Regions from separate parts of the Agrococcus sp. TSP3-2-1 genome, predicted to be linked through region 2. Evidence: riboswitches for the same ligand, from Rfam matches in the RefSeq annotation. Region 2 holds a riboswitch; the other holds the start of a gene.
What was found. Region 2 has a riboswitch for thiamine pyrophosphate ahead of ACP7BI_RS08200 (ECF transporter S component). Riboswitches for the same ligand answer to the same signal wherever they lie in the genome.
Positions count from the first base shown of each region.

Region 1 (11,642 bases), on a different contig from region 2:
GACGACAACCCCTTGAAGCCGACGAGGAAGCCGCCGATCGCGGCGGCGAGGATGACGATCCACGCGATGAGGACCGTCCACGCGCGGCGCGCGGCGAACGTCCCGAGGCGGTGCAGCAGCTCGGCCATGAGGCCCTTCCGATCCGCGCGCGAGCCGAGGCCGAGCGCTCCCGACGACGACAAGCGAGGACTAAGATAACACGCACCGTCTCGTCTTCTCTGTGGCCCTGGAGGTGCCATGTCCCTCCCCCGCACGGGTCCCGTCCGCAGCGAAGCCGTCCGCATCGCGATCCTCGACGCGACCGCGGCGCTCTTCGCCGAGCGCGGCTACGAGCACCTCACGATCGAGGGCGTCGCCGCGCGCGCCGGCGTCGGCAAGCAGACGATCTACCGCTGGTGGCGCTCGAAGGGCGCACTCGTCGCGGAGTGCCTGCTCGAGGGGCTGCTGTTCGACGACCGGCTGGCGCTGCCCGACACGGGCGACGTGCGCGCAGACATGCAGGAGTGGCTCACCACCGTCTTCGCGGTCATCGATGCTGAGCCGGGCCTCGTGCTCTCGCTGCTCGCGGCCGCCGCCGAGCACCCCGAGGTGGGCGCGCGCCTGCGCGACAGCCTCACGGGCTCCGCCTCGATCTCGGGCCGCCTCGACGCGGCGATCGGCACCACGACGGGCCTGCGGGCCGACGTCGCGACCGAGCAGCTCGCCGAGGCGCTCATCGGCGCGGTCGTGCTGCGCGCCCTCAGCCGCACCTCGTCGACCGCCGACGACGCCGCGCGGCTCGTCGACCTGCTCATCGGGCGCGCAGCCGACGACACCGTGTCGCCGAGCTGATCCCTAGGAGCCCTCGGGCCACGAGTCGGGCACCGACTCCCCCTCGGGGACGACGTCCTCGCCACCGGGTGCCGCATCCGCCCAGGAGTCCTTCGGCCGGTAGCCGAGCTCGAGCATGGTGTTCGTGAGATCCCAGCGGCGGTTCGGGTTGTCGGAGATCGCGTAGTAGAGCCCGAAGTCGACGGGCGCCTCGATCGCGCAGCGGAACACCTGCACGGCGTCGTCCTCGCTGAGCCACATCGCGTGCAGGATGTCGAGGTCGGCGCTCGCCGGGTCGTCGGTCATCCAGCCGATGCGGAGGGCGATGAACGAGAGCCCGTGCTCGTCGAAGTAGAAGCGGCCGAGGGTCTCGCCGAACGCCTTCGAGAGGCCGTAGAGCGAGTCGGGGCGCGGCAGCTGGTGCGGGTAGACCGGCCACTGCTCGAGCCGGTCGTACACGCCCATCGCGTGGTTCGAGGAGGCGAACACGACGCGGCGGACGCCCGCCTCGCGGGCCGCTTCGAGCACGTTGCGGGTGCCGACGATGTTGGCGCCCAGCACGTCGTCCCACGTCGACTCCGGGCTCGCGCTGCCGGCGAGGTGCACAACGGTGTCGATGCCGTCCATGAGCTCGAGCACGGCTTCGAAGTCGGTGAGATCCGCCTCGCGGAGCTCGCGCTCCTGCCGTGGGCTGCGCGGCGTGCGGCCGTGCATGACGACGTCGTAGTCGCCCTGCAGCCGCTCGGAGATCACGAGGCCGATGGCGCCCGTCGCGCCGGTGATGAGGATGCGGCGCCGTTGCTCCGTCATGTCACAGCTCCTCGTACGACGCCGGATCCTGCCCGCCGAGCCGCCCGTCGGGCCGGCGGAGCGCGGTGATCGCGGCGACCTCGTCGTCGCCGAGCGACACGTCGAGCGCGCCGAGGTTCTCGCGCTGCCGCTCGGCCGACGCGGCCTTCGGCAGTGGCACCGCACCGCGCGCGATCGCCCACGCGAGCAGCACTTGCGCGGGCGTCGCGCCGTGCGCCTCGGCGATCTCGACGACCTCGCCGCGCTCGAGCAGGTCGTTGCCGCGACCGAGCGGGCTCCACGCCTGCGTGATGATGCCGTGCTCGCGGTCGTAGGCGAGCTGCTCCTCCTGCGGGAAGTAGGGGTGCAGCTCGATCTGGTTGACCTCGGGGACGACGCCTGTCTCCGCCCGCAGTCGCTCGAGGTGCTCGGGCAGGAAGTTGCACACGCCGATCGCCTCCACGAGCCCGCGCTCCTTCGCCTCGATGAGCGCGCCCCACGCATCCACGTACTTCCCGACGCGCGGGTTGGGCCAGTGGATCAGGTAGAGATCGAGCCGCTCGAGCCCCGTGCGCGCGACGCTCTCCTCGATCGTCGCGAGCGCCGCGTCGCGCTCGTGGTGCCGGCCGGGCAGCTTCGACGTGACGATGAGGTCGTCACGACGACCGGATGCGCGCACGGCGGCACCGACCGTGCCCTCGTTCTCGTAGTTGAAGGCGGAGTCGAGCAGCGTGTAGCCGTGCTCGATCGCGCGGCCGACTGCATCGGTGCCCGCCCGGCCCTTGAGCTTGTAGGTGCCGAAGCCGAGCACGGGCAGGGTGAGGCCGCTGTGGGCTGTGGTGGTGGGGATCATCGGATGCTCCTCCGACGGGCCGGACGGGGCCCCTCGGCGTCACCCTACGCCGCGCGCCCAGATGGCGGCCGAGAGCGACGCGACGGCTGTGTCATGGGTGCGCTGCCAGTTGAGGCCGCCGCGCGCGAACGTCGCCTTCACCGCGGGCGGCACTGCGGCGTCGGCGATCGGCGCCCCGAGCCACTCGCACGGCCGCACGTGCACGAGGTCGGCAGCCGACGCATCCGGGCTCGCGTCGTAGCGCCACGGCCCGGCCAGCCGCCCGAGCCAGGCGAGCCCGTCGTCGTCGCGAGTCCAGACGAAGGCGCCGTCGGGCGCGTCGGCGAAGCGCTCGATGCGAGCGGCGAGCCGCTCGTCGTGCTGCTCGGCCGCGAGCGTCGCCGCCTCGGCGACGGAGCGCGGCGCAGGGTCGAGCGCGCCGCCCATGCCGACGAGGCCCTGGGCGAACGCCCGCTCGACGGCGGCACCGGCGGGGGCGTCAGAGCGACGGGAGCGCATGGGCGCGCGATAGACAGGCGGCTCGAGCTCGATCACGGGGTGGGGCGGTCCCCCGATGTCACGGTCAGCGGTCCCGCTGCCGATGATCCGCCGTGTCCGGCTCCGACCGCAGGACGTCGGCGATCTCCTCCTCAGGGCGCGGCGGCACGTCCTGGTCGGCTTCGAGCTCGGGGATGCTGTGCTCGTCGGCGCCCGGGATGTGCTGCGGCGCGGAGTGCTCTTCTGCTGGATGCACGATGACCCCTTCCGTCGGAGAGGACCACAGCGTATGCGACCCTCCTGCGATCCACGGCGCGCCGCCGGGCTGGGTCCGCATCAGTCTGCCCACCGCGAGACGCGGTAGTGGCTGTACCCCTTCAGGTGGATCGCCTGGAGACCGCAGACTGCGGCGACCGCGATGAGGTAGCACTGGAAGTCGCTCGTGACGATGAAGAAGTCGTCGACCTCGTCCGCTCCGCAGACCTTGCGCACCTTCCTGGATTGGACAGGCACACTCCGCGCGGCCAGGGCAGAGCCGCTCGCATTGCGGTCGCGGCGTCGTCCACGTGGATGAAGGAGATCGGTCATGCGGTCGCGGTGAGCGTCCCGTCGCGCGCGATCTGTGCGTTCGCGCCGTCACGCGAGTACCACGTCCCCGGTCCGTACAAGAGCCCATGGCGCAGCGCGGCTCCGTCGTCCAGCTCGAGCACAGCATCTTCTAGATCGAACACACCGGGGTAGGACCGGTCCACACAACTCCTCCCAACGGTCACGACGATGCCCGTCTCCTCGAGCACCTCGCGAGCAACGGCCTGGGGCATCGTCTCGCCTGGTTCGACGCTTCCGCCGGGCACACTCCATCGTCCAGCTTCCGCCGGATGTCTCCTTCGGACGAGCAGGAATCTGCCTGCGTCGTCCGTGACGCCACCGCTCGCGGCGAGGATGGGAGACATCGGTCATGCCTCTCTTGGCGTGGGTCGCCGTGAGGTGGGGACGGCGAAGAACTCGTGCTCGTGAGCGGCCGAGGCACGGAACGCCTCGCGCATCTCGGCTCTCTTCGTCTCGTCCACCGCGGCGGCGACTTGTGTGACGATGTCGATCGCACGCCGCGTGGAGGCCTCGAATGCCGGATCGGCGTAGGTGTCGAGCCAGGACCGGTAGGGATGCCGGGGATGGGAGAGGGGGTGGAGGCGGGTTCCGACGTCCTGGTAGAGCCAGAAGCACGGCAGCGCCGCAGCGATCAGCACCGGGTAGTCCCCGCGGGCCGCGCACGCGAGCAGATGGTTCAGATACGCGGTCGTGGTGTCGCTGGGCCGCGCACCCTCAATGGCCTCCGAGGTGAGCCAGCTCTCGTGCAGCTGCAGCTCGGCTGCGATGGCGCCCTGCGCGGATCCGGCCCAGAACGCCTGCTCCTCGGCCGTCGGCGCGAGACGGCTGGCGTCGGCGAGCACGCGGGAGTAGTCGCGGAGGTAGAGGGCGTCCTGCGCCAGATACCAGAGGAACGCGTCGCGGTCGATGGTGCCGTCTCCCAGCCCGGTGACGAACGGCAGTTCGTCGATCCCGTCCCGGAGTTCGCGGATGTGCTCCCACCACTGCGCCTCGACCTCCGCGGGCGCGGGACGGGTTTCGCTGCCGCCGCGTTCCCACAGCCCCGCGAAGTGACTGATCGGTCCGTGCCCCGAACCGACCTCCAGCTCGGCGCCGTGGCGGATGCTCTCGCTGAGCCACCGTTTGGACTCCCCCACCGCCTCGGTCCAGTCCCCCGAGCGTGCGTACCGGGTGGCGAGGGCGGAAGACAGCGAACAGCCGGTGCCGTGCGTGTTGGTCGTGTCGATGCGGATGCCGGGGAACTCGACGATCTCGACGGAGTCGCCGCGCGCGTCGACGAGCGCGTCGGGCAGCTCCGCCCCTGCGAGGTGGCCGCCTTTCGCGAGCACGCGCACCGCGTATCGCACGGAGACCCGTCCCGCCTGTGCTACCACCGCCGCCCAGTCGGTCGCGGCGGGCTCGCCGGCGAGGATGGCCAGTTCCGGGATGTTCGGGGTGAGCAGGTCCGTGCGGGAGAGCAGTTCGCGTAGCGCCTGTTCGGCGTCCGCGTCGAGGAGACGGTCGCCGCTGGTGGCGACCATCACCGGGTCGAGCACCACGACCGGCGGGCGGACGCGGTCGAGCCAGTCCCGCACGGTGTGGATGACGCCCGTGGTGGCGAGCATGCCGATCTTGACCGCGTCGATCTCCACGTCGTCCGACACCGCATCGAGCTGCTCGGCAAGGAACGGGACCGGAGGCACATGCACGGAGCGGACGCCGTGGGTGTTCTGCGCGACCAGTGCGGTGATTGCCGCCATGCCGTAGCCGCCGTTCGCGGCGATGCTCTTCAGATCCGCCTGGATGCCAGCGCCGCCCGTCGGGTCGGTGCCCGCGATGCTCAACACGCGCGGCGCCCGCCGAGCCCCGGTCACGATGCTGCCTCCCAGGCCGCGCGCAGCTCGCCCGCGGCGGCCTGGGGGTCGGGGGCCGAGCAGATCGCCGAGACGACCGCGGCTCCGGCCGCTCCCGCCGAGCGCATCGCCGGCAGATCGGCCCTCGTAACTCCCCCGATCCCGACCGCGGGCAGCGCGCTCGCCGCCACCAGATCGGCGAACCGGTCCAGGCCGAGCGGCTCGGGCGCGTCCTTCTTCGTGGTCGTGGCGTGCACGGCCCCGATGCCGACGTAGTCAACGCGGGCGGGACTGTCTGCGGCGAGACGGAGCTGCTCCGGCGTGGCCGCGCTCAGCCCGAGGACCGCATCCGGCCCGATCAGCTCCCGCACCGCCTCCACTGGCAGATCGGACTGACCGACGTGAACGCCGGCAACCCGGGCCCCGGCATAGCGGGCGGCGAGGAACACGTCCACCCGGTCGTTCACCAGAACTGCGACTTCAGAGGGGAGGACGTCGGCGACGCGCAGCACCATCTCCAGGAACGCGCCGGCAGAGGTGTCCTTCTCCCTCACTTGCACCACCGTCACGCCACCCTCCGCCGCCGCGCGGGCAAGGTCGGCCAGCTCGTGGCCGGCCGACGCGGCAAGGCGAGAGTCCGTCACGAGATACAGCGACAGATCGACGCTCACGACAGCACCGCCCTGCTGCGGACGGTGTCCGCGTCGACAGCGGCGAGCGCGTCGAGGAACGCCGGCTGGAAGCTGCCCGGCCCCGCGGAGCGCTCGGCGGCGAGCTCCGCCGCGACCGTGTAGACGGCGATCGCGGCGACCGTGGTCGCAAACCGATCTGCGTCCACCGCTGCAAACGCGGCCATCACCGCGCCGAGCGCGCACCCGCCTCCGGTGATCCTCGTCAGCAGCGCGTCGCCGTTGGCGATCCGCACCAGACCGCGTCCGTCGGTGACGACGTCCACCGGCCCGGATATCGCGACGACTCCCCCGGTGCGCTCGGCCAGCGACTGCGCGGCCGACACGGCAGCGTCCACCCCGTCGGAGGCGTCCACGCCCCGTCCACCCGCACCAGAGCCGGCCACGGCGATTATCTCCGACGCGTTCCCCCGCACGATGGTTGGGTGCAGATCCTTCAGTGTGTGGCTCAGGGATGTCCGCACTGGGAGGGAGCCGACCGCGACTGGGTCGAGCACCCACGGCGTTCCCGCGCCGTTCGCGGCCTCCACCGCCTCGAACATCGCCTCCCGCTGCTCCGTGGCCGGCGTCCCGAGATTTACGAGGAGGCCGGACGCGACCCGGGCGAACGGTCCGGCCTCGCCGGGGATGTCGACCATCGCGGCCGATGCGCCGAGGGCGAGGAGTGCATTGGCGGTGACGTTCACCACCACGCTGTTGGTGATGCAGTGCACGAGCGGCGCTTGGGCGCGCACCCCGTCCAGGGCGTAACAGGTGAAATCGAGCAGGTTCTCTGGCGTGCGCGTCATGCGCGACATCCCTTCGCTAGTACGAACTAGATCAGGTTCGACGGGTGTGATCTCAGCCCTGCCGGGCACCCCGTGTCACGTGGTTATCCCTCCACGCTACCCGCAGGAGAGCCGCGACGCGACGTCGAGCAGAGCGTCCGCGGTCGATTCGAGATTCGCAAGGTCGCGAGCGCGGAACCGCTCGATAGCGGCGGTGAACACCTCCGCCTTGTCGCCGAAGTACGCGTAGATCGTGCGTTTGGTGACCCGGGAAGCGGTGGCGATCTCGTCGATCGTGACCTGGCCGTAGCCGCTCGCGACGAACGAACCGACGGCCGCATGGAGGATCTGATCCCTGCGTTGCGCGCGCTCTTCAGCGGTCGGACGGCCCCGCTTGCGAACCCTGTTCGCTGAATCGTCGCTCTTGGTGGCCTTCCCCGCTTATGGGCCTCGTGAGTCGACGCCCGTCGCCAACCATGCGATCCGTCGATTCGAGGAGCGTGCGGCTCGCTCGTACACGCAGGCGGAGATCGGCGGCTATTGCCATCTGGACCTGGGCGAGGAGGCCACCGTCGACACCCCGATCGCCGAGGAGGGCTTCACCGGTGCCGCGATCGGTGCCGCCATGCTGGGGCTTCGCCCGGTGGTGGAGATCATGACCATCAACTTCTCGCTGCTCGCGCTGGATCAGATCGTCAACCACGCCGCGAAGATCTACGGCATGGCCAGGCCTGCGCCCCCCTCGTCATCCGTACCCCTTCGTGCCCGGTATGAAGGTCGTCGCTCCGTCCAGCCCGGTCCCGGCCGTGTCCCGGCCCGCGGCAGCGCACCCACTCACGGCTTTCGCGACGCATCGCGCCTGGGTCGGCGAAGGTCTGCGCAAACCCTCCGACACTGACGACGAAGCCCAGGCAAGAAACGTGCTCTCACCTGGGCTTTCCTGTCGGGATGACAGGATTTGAACCTGCGACCCCCTGACCCCCAGTCAGGTGCGCTACCAAGCTGCGCCACATCCCGTCGCTCTCGCGACCGAGTCGCCCGGAGGCAACCAAGACAGACTACCGCATGCGGGAGGTGCTGCTTCGCCCTTCGACACGCTCGGCGCCTTCGGCGCGGACCGGCTCAGGGAGCGGAGCGACCGGAGCGGCGGCGGACGAAGTCGGCGAGGTCCGCCGCTTGCGCGACGCGCGAGGGCTCGTGCACGTACATCATGTGGCCGGCCTCGTAGTAGCGGTGCTCGAGGTTGTCGCGCAGCGCCTCGGGGATCTGCAGGTGCGCGACCGAGTCCTCGGCCGCCGAGAACGGCGTCGCCCCGTCGAACCAGCCGTACGCGAAGTGCACCGCGAGGTGCGGGTTCTGCCGCATCGCGCGCGAGAGCCGGTCGATGACGTAGACGGGCGCGTTCTCGAACTCCTTGTAGCTCCAGTGCTCGATGACGTCCTTGCCGAACACGTGGTACGGCCCGGTGTCGCGCACGCCGAGCTCGTGGTGGAGGTAGTGCTGGTAGGCGGCCGCGTACGGCCCGAGGATGGCGTCCATCGACGGGTCGGCGTCCATGTGCTCGGCGATCCCGCTCGCCGCGGGGCCGGTGAAGCGGGAGTCGAGCCGGCCGACGGTGAGGCCGCGGTCGCGCAGCAGCTCGCCGAAGTAGCGCCAGTGCTCGATGCGCAGGTCCGCGCGGTCGACGTAGGACTCGCTCAAGCCGGTGAGGCGCGCGACGCGAGCCACCGCATCCGCCCTCTCCTCCGCCGTCAGCCTGGCGCCTCGAGCCAGCGCGTACGGGTAGTCGCGTGCCGCGTAGTCCTGCGCCTCGGCGACGACCTCCTCGAGCGAGCGGCCTCCGTGGAAGCCGTGCTGCCACGCCGTCGCAGCATAGAACGGCAGGTACATCGCGTGCGCGCGGTCGCCGCCGCGCTCGAAGTTGGCGGTCGAGAAGTCGAGCACGCTCGAGATGAGCAGCAGCCCGTTGAGGTACATGCCCAGCTCGCCCTGCAGGTGCTGCGCGAGGCCCGCGGCGCGCGTCGTCCCGTACGACTCGCCCGCGAGGAACTTCGGGCTCAGCCAGCGGCCCTCGGCCGTCACCCACTGGCGGACGATCTCGGCGACCGACTCGATGTCGGCGGTGAAGCCGTGGAAGTCCTTCGCCTTCTCGCCCTCGGCGGGCCGCGAGCGACCGGTCGAGACGGGGTCGATGAAGACGAGGTCGGAGACGCGCAGGAGCGACTCGGGATTGTCGGCGATGCCGTAGGGCGGCGCGGCGAGCGAGCCCGCGTCGCCCATCACCACGCGGCGCGGCCCGAGCACGCCCATGTGCAGCCACACGCTCGCCGATCCCGGACCGCCGTTGAACGCGAAGGTCACCGGACGCTGCGTCGGATCGGCGCCGTCGAGCGTGTAGGCGGTGATCGCGACTTGCGCGCGGGCGCGGCGGCCGCGGAAGACGTCGTCCTCCGTCTTCTCCTGCCACAGCACGACGCGGCCCGATCGCGCCGTGTAGGCGAGCTCGCCCTCGTCGGTCGCGAGCGTGTGCCGCGTGGTGATGAGCTCGTCGTCGAGCTGCGTGATGCCGGTGTCGGGTGCGGGCTTGGAGTCGTCGCTGCGCTGCGTGTCGTTCACGCGCCGACGCTATCGAACCGCAGGCCGCTCAGCCCTCGCGCGCCTCGCGCGTCGCGCGCTCGACCCGGGCGGTGAAGCGCTCGAGCCGCTCGAGCAGCGCGGCACCGCGCGCAGCGATGCGCGCCGGGCTCGTCAGGTGCGGCGGGCCGCTGCGGATGATGTGCGAGCACGCGAGGTCGTCGCAGAGGTACGTGCCGATCGAGCTGCCGGTGTCGCCGTCGAGGCTCGCGAGCCGGGCGCTGAACATCCGCACCTGGGTCGCGGGCTGCGTCGAGTGGCACATCGAGCACATCGCCGCGATGCCGGGGCGCAGGCCGCCGGGCGCCGCGCGCACGACGACCCCGACGAGCTCGTCGCCGCGCCAGTGGACGATGTAGCCGACCCGGCTCGAGCGCTGATCGCGCCAGCCGAGGTACTCCCGCTCGTCCCAGATGGTCTCGTGCAGCCCCGGCATGGGCAGCTGCTCGAGCTCGCGCCGCGTCGCGTTCACGAAGCACGCGCGGAGCTGCTCCTCGGTCACCTCGCGCATGCCGACGACGCTATCGGATGCGCGCTGGGCATCGAGGGGTTTGCCCCCGTCGGGCCTCCACCCAGGAGAGTCCCGACGGGGGCAAGTCGTGTCAGGCCGGGGCGAGCTGCCGGGCCTTGGCCATCTGGTCGGCCATGTGCTCGATGACGCGGATGACCTGCGACGAGTAGCCGAACTCGTTGTCGTACCAGACGTAGAGCACGAGGTGGCGGCCGGTCGCGATCGTCGCGAGTCCGTCGACGATGCCGGCGCGGTTGTTGCCGACGAAGTCGGAGGAGACGACCTCGGCCGAGTCGGTGAAGTCGATCTGCGCGCGCAGCTCGCCGGTGAGCGACGTGCGGCGCAGCAGCTCGTTGACGGCGTCGCGCTCGACGGCCTGCTCGAGCGAGAGGTTGAGGATCGCCATCGACACGTTGGGCGTCGGCACGCGGATCGCGTTGCCGGTCAGCTTGCCCTCGAGCTCGGGCAGCGCCTTCGAGACCGCCTTCGCCGCACCGGTCTCGGTGAGCACCATGTTGAGCGCCGCCGAGCGGCCGCGGCGCGCGCCCTTGTGGAAGTTGTCGATGAGGTTCTGGTCGTTCGTGTACGAATGCACCGTCTCGACGTGGCCGTGCTCGATGCCGTAGGCGTCGTTGATGACCTTGAGCACCGGCGTGATGGCGTTCGTCGTGCAGGATGCGGCGGTGACGATGCGGTCGTCGGCGCCGATGGTCTCGTGGTTGACGCCGAAGACGACGTTCTTGAGCGGGCTCTTGCCCGGCGCGGTGAGCACGACGCGGTCGACGCCGGGGCACTCGAGGTGCTGCGCGAGGCCCGCCTCGTCGCGCCACCGGCCGGTGTTGTCGACGACGACGGCGTGCTCGATGCCGTGCTGGGTGTAGTCGACGCTCGACGGGTCGTCGGAGTAGATGACCTGGATGAGCGTGCCGTTCGCGAGGATCGTGTTCGCCTCGCGGTCGATCTCGATCGTGCCCTGGAAGGCGCCGTGCACCGAGTCGCGGCGCAGCAGGCTCGCGCGCTTCTCGAGGTCGTTCTCGCCGCCGCGGCGCACGACGATCGCGCGCAGGCGCAGGCCGAGGCCGCGGCCCGCGTGGCCGATGAGGATCCGCGCGAGCAGGCGGCCGATGCGGCCGAAGCCGTAGAGCACGACGTCGGTCGGCTGGTCCTGCTCCCACGTCGGCAGCTCGGCGACGCGCTCGCGCGCCCACTCCTCGAGGCCGCTCTCGGGCGCATCGCCCAGCAGCAGGCCGAGGTCGAGCGAGACGCCGCGGATGCCGAGCTCGTCGACGAGGCGCAGCACCGCCATCGAGTCCTCGATGCGCAGCACGCGCTCGCCCACGCGGCGGGCCCACTTGTGCGCCTTGAGGATCTCGATCGGCGACTGGTTCACGAGCTGCTTGCCGTGCACGTGCGTGACGACATCGCGCTCCCGGTAGAGCCGCCCGATGATGGGGACGGCGGACTCGGCCAGGGCGACGCGGTCGAGCCACGCCTGGTGGGCGCTGTCGACGGCGGGAACGGTTGCGGATGCCACGAATTACACGTTAGGCAAGCGGATGCGTCACGACCGTCGAAACGGACGGCCAGGATGGCGGCAACGTCACCAGGGCGAAAGTTCGCGCGAACTTTCCGACGCTCGCCTCAGGAGACGTACGCCTTGCCGAGCTTCCA
Region 1 covers NZ_JAFCWN010000010.1:19,492-31,133, forward strand. Annotated here, with positions in the region: gene ACP7BI_RS12635 (MMPL family transporter) at 1-128, opposite strand, end outside; gene ACP7BI_RS12640 (TetR/AcrR family transcriptional regulator) at 238-831, shown strand; gene ACP7BI_RS12645 (NAD-dependent epimerase/dehydratase family protein) at 835-1,620, opposite strand; gene ACP7BI_RS12650 (aldo/keto reductase) at 1,622-2,452, opposite strand; gene ACP7BI_RS12655 (GAF domain-containing protein) at 2,492-2,950, opposite strand; gene ACP7BI_RS12660 (hypothetical protein) at 3,015-3,185, opposite strand; gene ACP7BI_RS12665 (hypothetical protein) at 3,266-3,421, opposite strand; gene ACP7BI_RS12670 (NUDIX domain-containing protein) at 3,514-3,882, opposite strand; gene ACP7BI_RS12675 (bifunctional hydroxymethylpyrimidine kinase/phosphomethylpyrimidine kinase) at 3,886-5,364, opposite strand; gene thiE (thiamine phosphate synthase) at 5,388-6,041, opposite strand; gene thiM (hydroxyethylthiazole kinase) at 6,038-6,847, opposite strand; TPP riboswitch at 6,839-6,930, opposite strand; gene ACP7BI_RS12690 (TetR/AcrR family transcriptional regulator) at 6,944-7,174, opposite strand; gene ACP7BI_RS12695 (hypothetical protein) at 7,254-7,724, shown strand; tRNA gene ACP7BI_RS12700 (tRNA-Pro) at 7,770-7,843, opposite strand; gene ACP7BI_RS12705 (S10 family peptidase) at 7,949-9,442, opposite strand; gene ACP7BI_RS12710 (FBP domain-containing protein) at 9,471-9,971, opposite strand; gene ACP7BI_RS12715 (glyceraldehyde-3-phosphate dehydrogenase) at 10,063-11,505, opposite strand; gene ACP7BI_RS12720 (siderophore-interacting protein) at 11,613-11,642, opposite strand, start outside.
Region 1: linked by a shared signal. The riboswitch ahead of thiM (hydroxyethylthiazole kinase) and the one ahead of ACP7BI_RS08200 (ECF transporter S component) in region 2 are both predicted to bind thiamine pyrophosphate.

Region 2 (11,642 bases):
TCCGCGCGATCGCCGGGAGCGACGACTCATCGCCGAGGAAGAGGTGCCACGCCGCGGTCTCGTCGGGCGCGAAGGCGCCGCCCGGGCCGCCGAACACGACGCGCTCCCCCGGCTGCACGCGCGCGGCCCATGGACCTGCGAGGCCCTGATCGCCGTGCACGACGACGTCGATCGCGAAGGAGTCGTCGGCGATCGCGCGCACGGTGTAGGTGCGGGCGACCGGCAGGTCGTCGGGCGCGAGCGACTCGCGGAGCGCCGCGACGTCGTAGGGCGGCTCCAGGCCGAGCTCGGGCTTGGCGAACCAGATCTTGACGTAGGCGTCGGTGAACGCGTTGGGCGCGAAGGTCGCGAAGCCGTCGCCGCCGATCCAGATCCGCACCATGCTCGGGGCGATCCGTTCGACGCGGACGACCTCCATCACGTGCTGCGGACGGGCGGGGCGAGAGGGGCCGACGGGGGTGCTCATCGTCCTCGACGCTATCAGCGGGACTGTGGCCGACCGCGGTCGGTAGGCTCACAACGAGGATGCAGAGGGAGGCGGTCGCGGTGCTCGAGCTCGACCACGACGCGTTCGAGGCGCTCGTCACCGAGGTGCTCGACGAGCTGCCGGACGAGATGGTCGAGGGCCTCGACAACGTCGTCTTCCTCGTCGAGGACGAGCACCCCGAGGAGGACCTGCTCGGCATCTACGAGGGCGTCGCGATCACCGAGCGCGGCCAGTACGGCTTCGGCGAGCTGCCCGATCGGATCATGGTCTACCGGCTCCCGCACCTCGACTCGACCGAGACGCTCGACGAGCTGCGGGCCGAGGTGCGGACGACGATCGTCCACGAGATCGCGCACTTCTACGGCATCGACGACGAGCAGCTGCACGAGCTCGGCTGGGCGTAGTCGCCTCAGGCGGTCTCGCGGACCAGCTCGCGCAGCAGCCGGTGGCCGAGCTGCTCGAACGCCGTGCACCACCAACATGCGACGGCCCGCGGTGAGCAGCTGTGGAGAGCGCGGCTCAAGTGCGGATGACCTCGTCCGCGAGCGCGGCAGGGTCGTTCGCGGCGACGTGGGCGTCCTCCTGCTCGCGCCACAGCGTCCACCACGAGTCCTCGCCGTCGCGCGAGAGCGCGCGGGCGTGCCGCACCTCCTCCGGAGCCTCGAGCCACAGCGCCCGGTCGGCGTGCTCGCGCGACTGCAGCGTGAGCGAGCCGCAGCCCTCGACGATGAGCGGCTCCCCCGGCTCGGCGCGATCCTCGTCCCCCCAGTCGCCGACCGCCCAGTCCCACCGCCGCCACACCGCCGTGCGACCGGCGACGAGCGGCGCGAGGATGCCGCGCTCGAGCAGCCGCGAGCCGGTCGCGAGCCCGTGCCAGCCCGCGTAGAGATCGTCCATGTGGATGACGCGCGCGCCCGTCTCGGCGGCGAGCCGCGCGGCGAGCTCGGTCTTGCCGGCACCGGATCGCCCGTCGATGATCGTCAGCATCACGCCCTCTCCCACACCGGCGAGAACGAACCTGCCGCGAGCGAGACGCCGAGCGCGGTCGCCGTCACGAGGGCGACGAGCAGCACGAGCACCGCGTCGCGCCACCCGAGCGTCGACGGCCGGGCCCACGTGCGCTCCGGCCCGCCGAACCCGCGCGCCTCCATCGCGGTCGCGAGCGTGCCGCCGCGCCGCAGGGCGACGACGAGCAGCGCGAACGCCGCTTGCAGCGACCGCCGCACGACGCCCGTGTCGCCGAGCCCTCGCGCTCGCCGCGCGAGCGAGATCTGCCGCCAGTCCTCGCCGAGCACGCCGAACAGGCGCGTGCCCGCGAGCGCCGCGAGCACGAACCGGTGCGGCAGCCGCGCGACCTGCGCGAGGCCGTCGGCGAGCCGCGTCGGGTCGACGCCGACGAGCGCGACGAGCGTCGGCACGCCGATCGCCAGCACGCGCAGGCCGATCGCGAGCGCGAGCTCGATCGAGCGGTCGCTGATGACGGCGAGCCAGACCTGGGCGTGGATGCGTCCGGCCGGCTCGGCGTAGAGGAGCATGCTGACGGCCGACAGCGGCGCGGCGACGAGCAGCGGCCACGAGCGGCGCACGACGGTGCGCGGCCCGATCCCGACGCTCGCGAAGACGATCGCCCACGCGGCGAGCGCGACGGCCGCCGTGACGACGTCGATCGTGAGCAGCATCGGGATGGAGTAGAGCACCGCCGCGAGGATGGGCGTGACGGGGTTGACCCGCTCGAGCGCCTTCACGCGGCGCCCAGCCGCAGCACGCGGTCGCCGAGCACCCGCTCGACGTCGGCGTCGTGCGTGACGGCGACGACCGCGCATCCGTCGTCGTCGACGAGTGACGCGATGAGCCGCACGAGCTCCTGCCACGTGCGGCGGTCCTGCCCGAACGTCGGCTCGTCGAGCACCATGACGCGCGGCGCAGGCGCGAGGACCGTCGCGACCGAGAGCCGCCGCTGCTCGCCGCCCGAGAGCGTGAAGGGGTTGACGTCGGCGAGGTGGTCGAGCCGCAGCGCCGCGAGGAGCGCGTCGACGCGGTCGCGCACCTGGGCGTCGTCCCGCCCGAGCGCCCGCAGCCCCGCCGCGACCTCGTCGTGCACGCGCGCGGCGACGAACTGGTGCTCGGGCTGCTGGAACACCGTGCCGATGCGCGTCGCGAGCTGCCTCGGTCGCCAGCGGATCGGCGCCTCGGCCGCTGCATCGCCGCGCAGCTCCGTCGTCGCGCGCACCGCGCCCTCGACCGGCGGCAGGAGTCCCGCGAGGGTGAGCGCGAGGGTCGACTTGCCAGCGCCGTTCCGGCCGGTGACGACGAGTGCCTCGCCAGCACGAACCTCGACGTCGACGGGTTCGTGCACGGCCTCGCCAGCGCGGCCGGACCGCAGCGCCTCCGCGACGAGCAGCGCCGGCCCGGCCGCGCGGCGCGCGCGCTCGACCTCGACCGGGATCCCCGGCACCCACACGCCGCCCGCCGCGAGGCGCTCCGCGTGCACCTCGAGCACCGCGTGGGGCGATCCGTCTGCCGCGACGCCCCCGCGCGGCTCGAGCACGACGACGCGGTCGACGACGGGCAGCCACGTGTCGACGCGGTGCTCGACGACCACGAGCGTCGCCCCGGTCTCGGCGGCGACGCGCGCCACCGCATCCCGCACCTCGACGACGCCGACGGGATCGAGGTTCGCGGTCGGCTCGTCGAGCAGGATGAGGCCCGGCCGCATGGCGATGACGCCCGCGAGCGCGAGCCGCTGCCGCTGCCCGCCCGAGAGCGCCGCCGTCGAGCGGTCGAGGCCGACGTCGAGGCCGACGGCGCCGAGCGCGTCCCGCACGCGCGCCCAGATCTCGTCGCGCGGCACCGCGAGGTTCTCGCAGCCGAAGGCGACGTCGTCGCCGACGCGCGACATGATCGTGTTGGCCTGCGGGTCCTGCAGCACGAGCCCGGCGAGGCCGCGCCGGCTCGCGGGGTGGGCGCCGTCGACGAGCAGCTCGCCGGTCTCCTCGCCCTCCTCGTCGCCGCCGAGCACGCCGGCGAGCGCGGCGAGCAGCGTCGACTTGCCCGCGCCCGAAGGCCCGAGCAGCAGCACGCGCTCGCCGGGCTCGACGTCGAGGTCGAGCCCGGCGACGGCGGGCGCCTCCCGCCCGGCGTGCCGCCAGCCCCACCCGCGAGCGCGGATGCGGGAGCCGGTCACCGGCCGCGCGACCGACCCGACGCGAAGCGGTCGAGCACACCGGTCGCCGCCAGCGCCCGTGTCAGCAGCCAGCCGACCACGCCGGCGAGCAGGGCGCCCGAGACGACGAGGCAGCCGAGGTAGATCATCAGGAACTCACCGCTCATGGCGAGGTTGCCCGAGATGAACAGCTCGAGCGTCCACGCGGCGACGGCGGCGCCGATGCCGGCGAGCATGGCGACGCCGAGGCCGAAGCGTCGGTAGGCGAACAGCAGGAAGATCAGCTCGGCGCCCAGGCCCTGCGCGATGCCGGAGTAGACGGTCTCAATCGACCACTGGCTGCCGAGCAGCATCGACACGGTCGCCGCCAGCAGCTCCACGAAGAGCGCCGCGCCCGGCTTGCGGATGATGAGCCCGCCCAGCACGCCGCCGATCAGCCAGATGCCGACGGCGAGGCCGCCGAAGCCGGGCGTGAGCGCGTCCATGACGCTGAACCATGCGTAGCCGACGCTGTTCCAGAGCACGAACAGCAGGCCGGTTGCGACGCCGAGCACGGCGGCGACGACGATGTCGACGACCCGCCAGCGGCCGATGCGGCGGCGCCCGGTCGACGAGGCGGATGCAGTGGATGCATTGGTCATGAAGTGCCTTTCTCGGTGGAATGGCACGGGTGCGTGTCCTCCCTGCGCTGGCATGATCCAGATCAGGTTTGACGGTCGAAGGCTTCAGCCTTCCTCTCAGCCCGGCGCACCGGACTCCCGTGTCGCCAGCCAGTCTAGCCCGGGGCGCCGAGCGGGTGGCGCGCGTAGGCTCGACGGGTGCAGCACATCGGATCGTTCGTGGCCATCGGCGACAGCTTCACCGAGGGCGTGGGCGACGAGCTGCCCGACGGCTCGGTGCGCGGCTGGGCAGACTTCGTCGCCGCTGGGCTCGCGACCGCGCAGGCCGCACCGGTGCGCTACGCGAACCTCGCGATCCGCGGCCGCAAGCTCGGGCAGATCCTGCACGAGCAGCTCGACGCGGCGATCGCGCTCGGCCCCGACGCGATCAGCATCAACGGCGGCGGCAACGACATCCTCCGACCGAAGGTCTCGATCGACCACGTCGGGGAGCGCCTCGCGGGTGCCGCGCACCGCATCGCGGCCGCAGGCATCCGCCCCATCTTGCTCTCGGGAGGCAACCCCTCGGGCGTCATGCCCATCGGCGCCGTCATGCAGCGCCGCGGCGATGCGCTCGCGCGCGCCGTCGTCTCGCGGGTCGCCGACCTCGACGCGCCCTACGTCGACAACTGGTCGGACGTCGAGCTGCGGAGCCCCCGCTTCTGGTCGCGCGACCGGCTGCACCTCAACGCCGCCGGGCACGCGCACGTCGCGAGCAACGTGCTGCGGGCGCTCGGTCACCCCGCGCCCGAGTCGTGGCGCGACCTCGCGGCGATCTCGACCGCCGAGGGCCGCCGCGACGTCGCCTACTACCGCGAGTTCGTGATGCCGTGGCTCGGCCGCCGGTTCACGGGTCGCTCCTCGGGCGACGGCCGCGACCCGAAGCTGCCCGGCTTCGTCGAGGTCCCGCCGATCGCCTAGGCCCCCGACTGCCCCGTCGTCACGAAGTCGATGAGCTCCTCGACGCGGGCGAGCAGGGCCGGATCGAGGTCGTTCCAATCGCGCACGCGACCGCGGATGCGCTGCCACGCGCGCGCGACGTCCTGCTGGTCGCCGTGCGGCATCCCGAGCCGCTTGAGCGTGCCCTGCTTCCAGTCCTCGCCGCGCGGCACGTCGGGCCAGCGCTCGATCCCGAGCCGCGCGGGCTTGACGGCCTGCCAGATGTCGATGAACGGATGCCCGACGATGCGCACGTGCGCGGCGTGCGGACCGCGCTCCACGGCTTGGGCGATCCGAGTCTCCTTCGAGCCGGGCACGAGGTGGTCGACGAGGATGCCGAGGCGGCGCGTCGCGCTCGGCGCGAACTCCGCGACGATGCCCGCGAGGTCGTCGACCCCGTGGAGCGGCTCGACCACGACGCCCTCGACCCGCAGGTCGTGGCCCCACACCTGCTCGACGAGCTCGGCGTCGTGGGTGCCCTCGACGAGGATGCGGCTCGGGAGCGCGACGCGCGCCTTGAGCCCCTCGACGGCGCGGGAGCCCGACGCCGTGCGGGTCGGCGCGGTCTTCTCGACCGCGGGCGGCACGAGCTCGACCTCGACGCCCTCGACGAGGAAGCCGCGGCCGAGCGGGAAGAGCCGCACCTTGCCGCGCCGATCCTCGAGCTGCACGTGGCCCGCCTCGATGCCGACGACCGCGCCGACGTAGCCGTCGTGCCGCTCGACGACGAGCTCGCGCTCGGCCGCGACCTGCTTGGGCGGCGGGGGCTTCCTGGCCGCCTCCGCCTCCGGCGAGAGCACGTCGCCGCCCCACGAGTCCCAGTCGATCAGCACTCGATCGATCGTAGACGTGCCGGGAAGCTCAGCCGCGCAGGCGCGCGACCGCCTCGAGCGTCGCGAGGTCGCCCTGCACGAGGATGCGCGTGACGACCGACTCCTCCCAGCGCTCGAGCCCGTCGCGCACGCGCTCGATCGGCCCGACGAGCGCGATCTCGTCGACGAGCCGCGTCGGCACCGCGGCGATCGCCTCGGCCTTGCGGCCCGCGAGGTAGAGCTCCTGGATCTCGGCGCACTCCGCCTCGAACCCGAGCCGCGCGACCGCGTCGTAGTGGAAGTTCGCGCCCTTCGCGCCCATCCCGCCGACGTAGAGCGCGATCATCGGCCGCACCCGGTCGGCCGCCGCCTCGACGTCGGCGTCGACGACGATCGGCACCGGCACCGAGACCTCGAAGCGATCCGCGGGCGGCAGTGCCGCGTCGCGCTTCGCGAAGCCCTCCTCGAGCAGCGCGCGCGAGGCGGCGTCCTGCGCGGGCGAGAACAGGAACGGCAGCCAGCCGTCGGCGATCTCGGCCGCGAGCGACGTGTTCTTCGGTCCCTCCGCGGCGAGGTGGATCGGGATGTGCTGCCGCAGCGGGTGCAGCGTCGAGATGAGCGGCTTGCCGTGACCCGTCGTGCCCTCGCCCGTGAGCGGCAGCGGCAGCTGCGGGCCGGGCGCCGTCACGGGCGCCTCGCGCGCCATGATGCTGCGCAGGATCGCGACGTACTCGCGCGTGCGGGCGAGCGGCTTCGGGAACGGCTGCCCGTACCAGCCCTCCACGACCTGCGGCCCGCTCACGCCGAGCCCGAGGATGACCCGTCCGCCCGAGAGGTGGTCGAGCGTCATCGCCGTCATCGCGGTCGACGCCGCGGTGCGCGCCGAGAGCTGCGCGATGCCGGTCGCGAGCTGGATGCGCGTCGTGGCGGCACCCCACCACGCGAGCGGCGTGAACGCATCCGATCCGTATGCCTCCGACGTCCAGATCGAGTCGAAGCCGAGCCGCTCCGCCGCCTGCACCGCCTCGAGCGCCCCCGCGGGCGGCGCGGCCTTCCAGTAGCCGAGCATGTAGCCGTAGTCCATGGTCCCCATCCTGCCCACTCCGGCCCCGCGCAACGGTCGGGTTGTGCGGGATGCACGAGCGGCGCGCCGCTTCCGTAACCTCGCTCCATGGACTTCCGCATCTTCACCGAGCCCCAGCAGGGCGCCTCCTACGACGAGCTGCTCGCGGTCGCGCTGCGCACCGAGCAGCTGGGCTTCGACGGCTTCTTCCGCTCCGACCACTACCTCCGCATGGGCGACGGCGACCCGGGCTACGGGCCGACGGATGCGTGGACGACGCTCGCGGGCCTCGCTCGCGACACCGAGCGGGTGCGGCTCGGCACGCTCGTCTCGTCCGTCACCTACCGGCTCCCCGGCATCCTCGCCGTGCAGGTCGCGAACGTCGACGCGATGTCGGGCGGCCGCGTCGAGCTGGGCCTCGGCACCGGCTGGTTCGAGCAGGAGCACCGCGCCTTCGGCATCCCCTTCCCCGAGCGCCGCTTCGACCTGCTCGAGGAGCAGCTCGCGATCGTGACGGGGTTCTGGCAGACGCCCACGGGCGCGCGATTCTCGTTCGACGGCGACCACTACCGCCTCGAGGACTCCCCCGCGCTCCCGCAGCCCGTGCAGGAGCGCATCCCCGTGATCGTCGGCGGGCTGGGCGCGAAGCGCACGCCACGGCTCGCCGCGCAGTTCGGCGACGAGCACAACCTCTCGTTCCCGCCGTTCGAGCGCATCCGGCCCCTGTTCGCCGCGCTCGACGAGGCGATCGAGCGCGAGGAGCGCGAGCGCCCGGTCGTGCGCTCGGTCGCGCTCGTCGCGTGCGTCGGCGACGACGAGGCGACGTTCCGACGGCGGGCGGATGCGATCGGTCGCGACCCCGAGGAGCTGCGCGAGCACGGCGTGGCCGGCTCGCGCGCCGAGGTGGAGGACCTGCTCGGCCGCCTCGCCGACGACGGCGTCGAACGCGTCTACCTGCAGGTGCTCGACACGAACGACCTCGACCACCTGGACGAGCTCGCCTCGTTCGCGGGCGTCACCGCTCCGTCGCGGGCTGAGACGCGGGGGCACGCGGAAGGGGGCTGCCCGCAGGCAGCCCCCTCTCGTGCGTCGCGACGGCGGTTATGCCGTGGTGCGACCGCGGTTCTTGGTGACGAGGCCCCAGATCAGGAGCACGATCAGCGCGCCACCGATGGCCAGCAGCCACGTCGACAGGTCGAAGAAGCCCTCGATGCCGGTGTTGAACAGCACGGAGCCGATCCAACCGCCGAGCAGTGCTCCGACGACGCCGAGGATGAGGGTCATGATCCAGCCCCCGCCCTGACGGCCGGGGAGGATCAGCTTGGCGATGGCGCCGGCGATGAGGCCGAGGACGATCCAACCGAGAATGCCCATAGTGTGGTCCCTTCTCTCTGCAGCGGTGCAAGGGTTTCACTCCGCCGAGCCCGCCTGTGCGAACTGGGAGCAAGCCTCCCGCAGGTTCCTGGAAGGTTCCTGGGGCGTCCCTGACTAATCCATAGCCCGCTGGAGGACGATCTCCCGCACTCGTGCCGCATCGGCCTGTCCGCGCATCGCCTTCATGACGGCGCCGATGACCGCGCCCGCCGCCTGCACCTTGCCGTCGCGGATCTTCTGCAGCACGTCCGGCTGGCCCGCAAGCGCCTCGTCGACCGCGGCGACGAGCGCCGACTCGTCGGTGACGACCTTGAGCCCCCTCGACTCGACGACCTCGGCGGGAGCGCCCTCGCCGGCGATGACGCCCTCGAGCACCTGCCGCGCGAGCCGGTCGGTGAGCGCGCCCTCGTCGACGAGCGCCTGCAGCTGCGCGACGTGCGCCGGCTCGACGAGGCTCGACGCCTCGACGCCCTGCTCGTTCGCCAGCCGGGCGATCTCGCCCGTCCACCACTTGCGCGCCGCCCCGGGTGTCGCGCCAGCGGCGACCGTCGCCTCGACGAGGTGCAGCATGTCGCCGTTCACGACGTCCTGGAACTCGAGCTCGGTGAAGCCCCACTCCGCCTTGAGGCGGCGGCGGTGCGCGACGGGCTGCTCCGGCAGCTGCGCGCGCAGCTCCTCGACGAGCTCCCGGCTCGGCGCGAGCGGCAGCAGGTCGGGTTCGGGGAAGTACCGGTAGTCGTCGGCGTCCGACTTCGGTCGGCCCGGGCTCGTCGCGCCCGTGTCCTCGTGCCAGTGCCGCGTCTCCTGCACGATCGTGCCGCCCGCGGCGAGGATCGCCGCCTGCCGCTGGATCTCGTAGCGCACGGCGCGCTCGACCGAGCGCAGCGAGTTGACGTTCTTCGTCTCGGTGCGGGTGCCGAGCGCCTCCTGGCCGCGCGGACGCAGGCTCACGTTCGCGTCGCAGCGCAGGTTGCCGCGCTCCATGCGCGCCTCGGATATGCCGAGCGAGAGCACGATGTCGCGGATGGCCGCGACGTAGCGCTTCGCGAGCTCGGGAGCGTCGTGCTCGGCGCCGAAGATCGGCTTGGTGACGATCTCGACGAGCGGCACGCCCGCGCGGTTGTAGTCGACGAGCGAATACTCGGCGCCCTGGATGCGGCCGGTCGAGCCGCCCACGTGCGTGAGCTTGCCCGCGTCCTCCTCCATGTGCGCGCGCTCGATCGGGATCGAGACCTGCCGCCCGTCGGCGAGCTCGATCTCGACGGCGCCCTCGAACGCGATGGGCTCGTCGTACTGGGAGATCTGGTAGTTCTTCGGCGTGTCCGGGTAGAAGTAGTTCTTCCGCGCGAACCGGCACGACTGCGCGATCTCGCACCCGAGCGCGAGCCCGAGCGAGATCGAGTAGCGCACGGCCTCGGCGTTCACCACCGGCAGACTGCCCGGCAGGCCGAGGCTCAGCGGGTCGACGAGCGTGTTGGGCTCGGCGTCGTGGAAGTCCGGATGCGCGGGGTTGGGCGCGGCGGAGAACATCTTCGTGCGCGTGCCGAGCTCGACGTGCACCTCGAAGCCCAGCACGGGCTCGAAGCGCTCGAGCGCCTCGTCGAAGTCCATCAGCTTGTCCTTCATCGAGCGCCTCCTGCGAGCTCGGGTGCCTTGGTGGCGAGGATGCCGCCCCAGCGCTGTGCGAGGAGCGCCTCGATCGCGGCCCCTGCGCGGTAGAGCCGCTCGTCCTCGAACATCGGCGCGAGCAGCTGCAGGCCGACGGGCAGCCCGTCGTCGCCGAGGCCCATCGGCAGGCCCATGCCGGGGATGCCCGCGAGGTTCGCCGGGATCGTCGTGATGTCGTTGACGTACATCGCGAGCGGGTCGTCGAGCTTCTCGCCGAGCTTGAACGCCGTGGTCGGCGCAGCGGGGCTGATGAGGATGTCGGCCTGCTCGAACGCGGCGTCGAAGTCGCGCTGGATGAGCGTGCGCACCTTCTGCGCCGAGCCGTAGTAGGCGTCGTAGTAGCCCGCGGAGAGCGCGTAGGTGCCGAGGATGATGCGGCGCTTGACCTCGGCGCCGAAGCCGGCCTCGCGCGTCGCGGCCATGACGTCCTCGACCGTCTGCCCGGCCTGCTCGACCCGCAGCCCGAACCGCACCGAGTCGAAGCGCGCGAGGTTGCTCGATGCCTCCGCCGGGAGGATGAGGTAGTACGCGGCGACCGAGTACGCGAACGATGGGCACGAGACCTCGACGACCTCAGCCCCCGCATCCGTCAGCACCTGCACGGTCTCCTGGAAGCGCGCCTGCACGTCAGCGGCGATGCCCTCGGAGTCGAGCTCCTTGATGACGCCGACCCTGACGCCCGCGAGGTCGCCCCTCGACGCGCCCTCGCGCGCCGCCGCCGCGAACGAGGGCCACTCGCGCTCGAGGCTCGTCGAGTCGAGCGGGTCGTGGCCGCCGATGACGTCGTGGATGAGCGCCGAGTCGAGCACCGTGCGGGTCACGGGGCCGACCTGGTCGAGGCTCGAGGCGAGCGCGATCGCGCCGTAGCGGCTCACGCCGCCGTAGGTGGGCTTCACGCCGACCGTGCCCGTGACGGCCGCGGGCTGCCGGATCGAGCCGCCGGTGTCGGAGCCGAGCGCGAAGGGTGCCTCGAACGCCGCGACCGCGGCCGCCGAGCCGCCGCCCGAGCCGCCGGGGATGCGCTCGAGGTCCCACGGGTTGCGAGTCGGGCCGTAGGCGGAGTGCTCGGTCGACGAGCCCATCGCGAACTCGTCCATGTTGGTCTTGCCGAGCGCGACGAGGCCGGCTCGTCCCAGGCGGGCGACGACGGTCGCGTCGTAGGGCGGGATCCAGCCCTCGAGGATGCGCGAGCCCGAGGTCGAGGGCATGCCGACCGTGCAGAGCACGTCCTTGATCGCGACCGGGGCGCCCGCGAGCTCGTGGAGCTCCTCACCGGCGGCGCGGCGCTCGTCGATCGCCCTCGCCTGCTCGAGCGCGGCCTCGTTGACGTGGAGGAAGGCGTGCACGTCGCCGTCGACCTCGGCGATGCGGTCGAGGTGGGCCCGCGTCGCCTCGACCGACGAGACCTCGCCGCTGCGCAGGAGCGCCGCGAGCTCATGGCCCGCGAGGCGGGTGAGATCCCCGCTCTGCGCCTGCT
Region 2 covers NZ_JAFCWN010000004.1:283,958-295,599, reverse strand. Annotated here, with positions in the region: gene ACP7BI_RS08225 (siderophore-interacting protein) at 1-466, opposite strand, end outside; gene ACP7BI_RS08220 (metallopeptidase family protein) at 526-891, shown strand; gene ACP7BI_RS08215 (ATP-binding protein) at 1,007-1,474, opposite strand; gene ACP7BI_RS08210 (energy-coupling factor transporter transmembrane component T family protein) at 1,474-2,232, opposite strand; gene ACP7BI_RS08205 (ABC transporter ATP-binding protein) at 2,229-3,671, opposite strand; gene ACP7BI_RS08200 (ECF transporter S component) at 3,668-4,291, opposite strand; TPP riboswitch at 4,313-4,422, opposite strand; gene ACP7BI_RS08195 (SGNH/GDSL hydrolase family protein) at 4,469-5,230, shown strand; gene ACP7BI_RS08190 (DUF3097 domain-containing protein) at 5,227-6,081, opposite strand; gene ACP7BI_RS08185 (LLM class F420-dependent oxidoreductase) at 6,110-7,144, opposite strand; partial or broken gene ACP7BI_RS08180 (LLM class F420-dependent oxidoreductase) at 7,232-8,125, shown strand; gene ACP7BI_RS08175 (GlsB/YeaQ/YmgE family stress response membrane protein) at 8,225-8,497, opposite strand; gene gatB (Asp-tRNA(Asn)/Glu-tRNA(Gln) amidotransferase subunit GatB) at 8,612-10,123, opposite strand; gene gatA (Asp-tRNA(Asn)/Glu-tRNA(Gln) amidotransferase subunit GatA) at 10,120-11,642, opposite strand, start outside.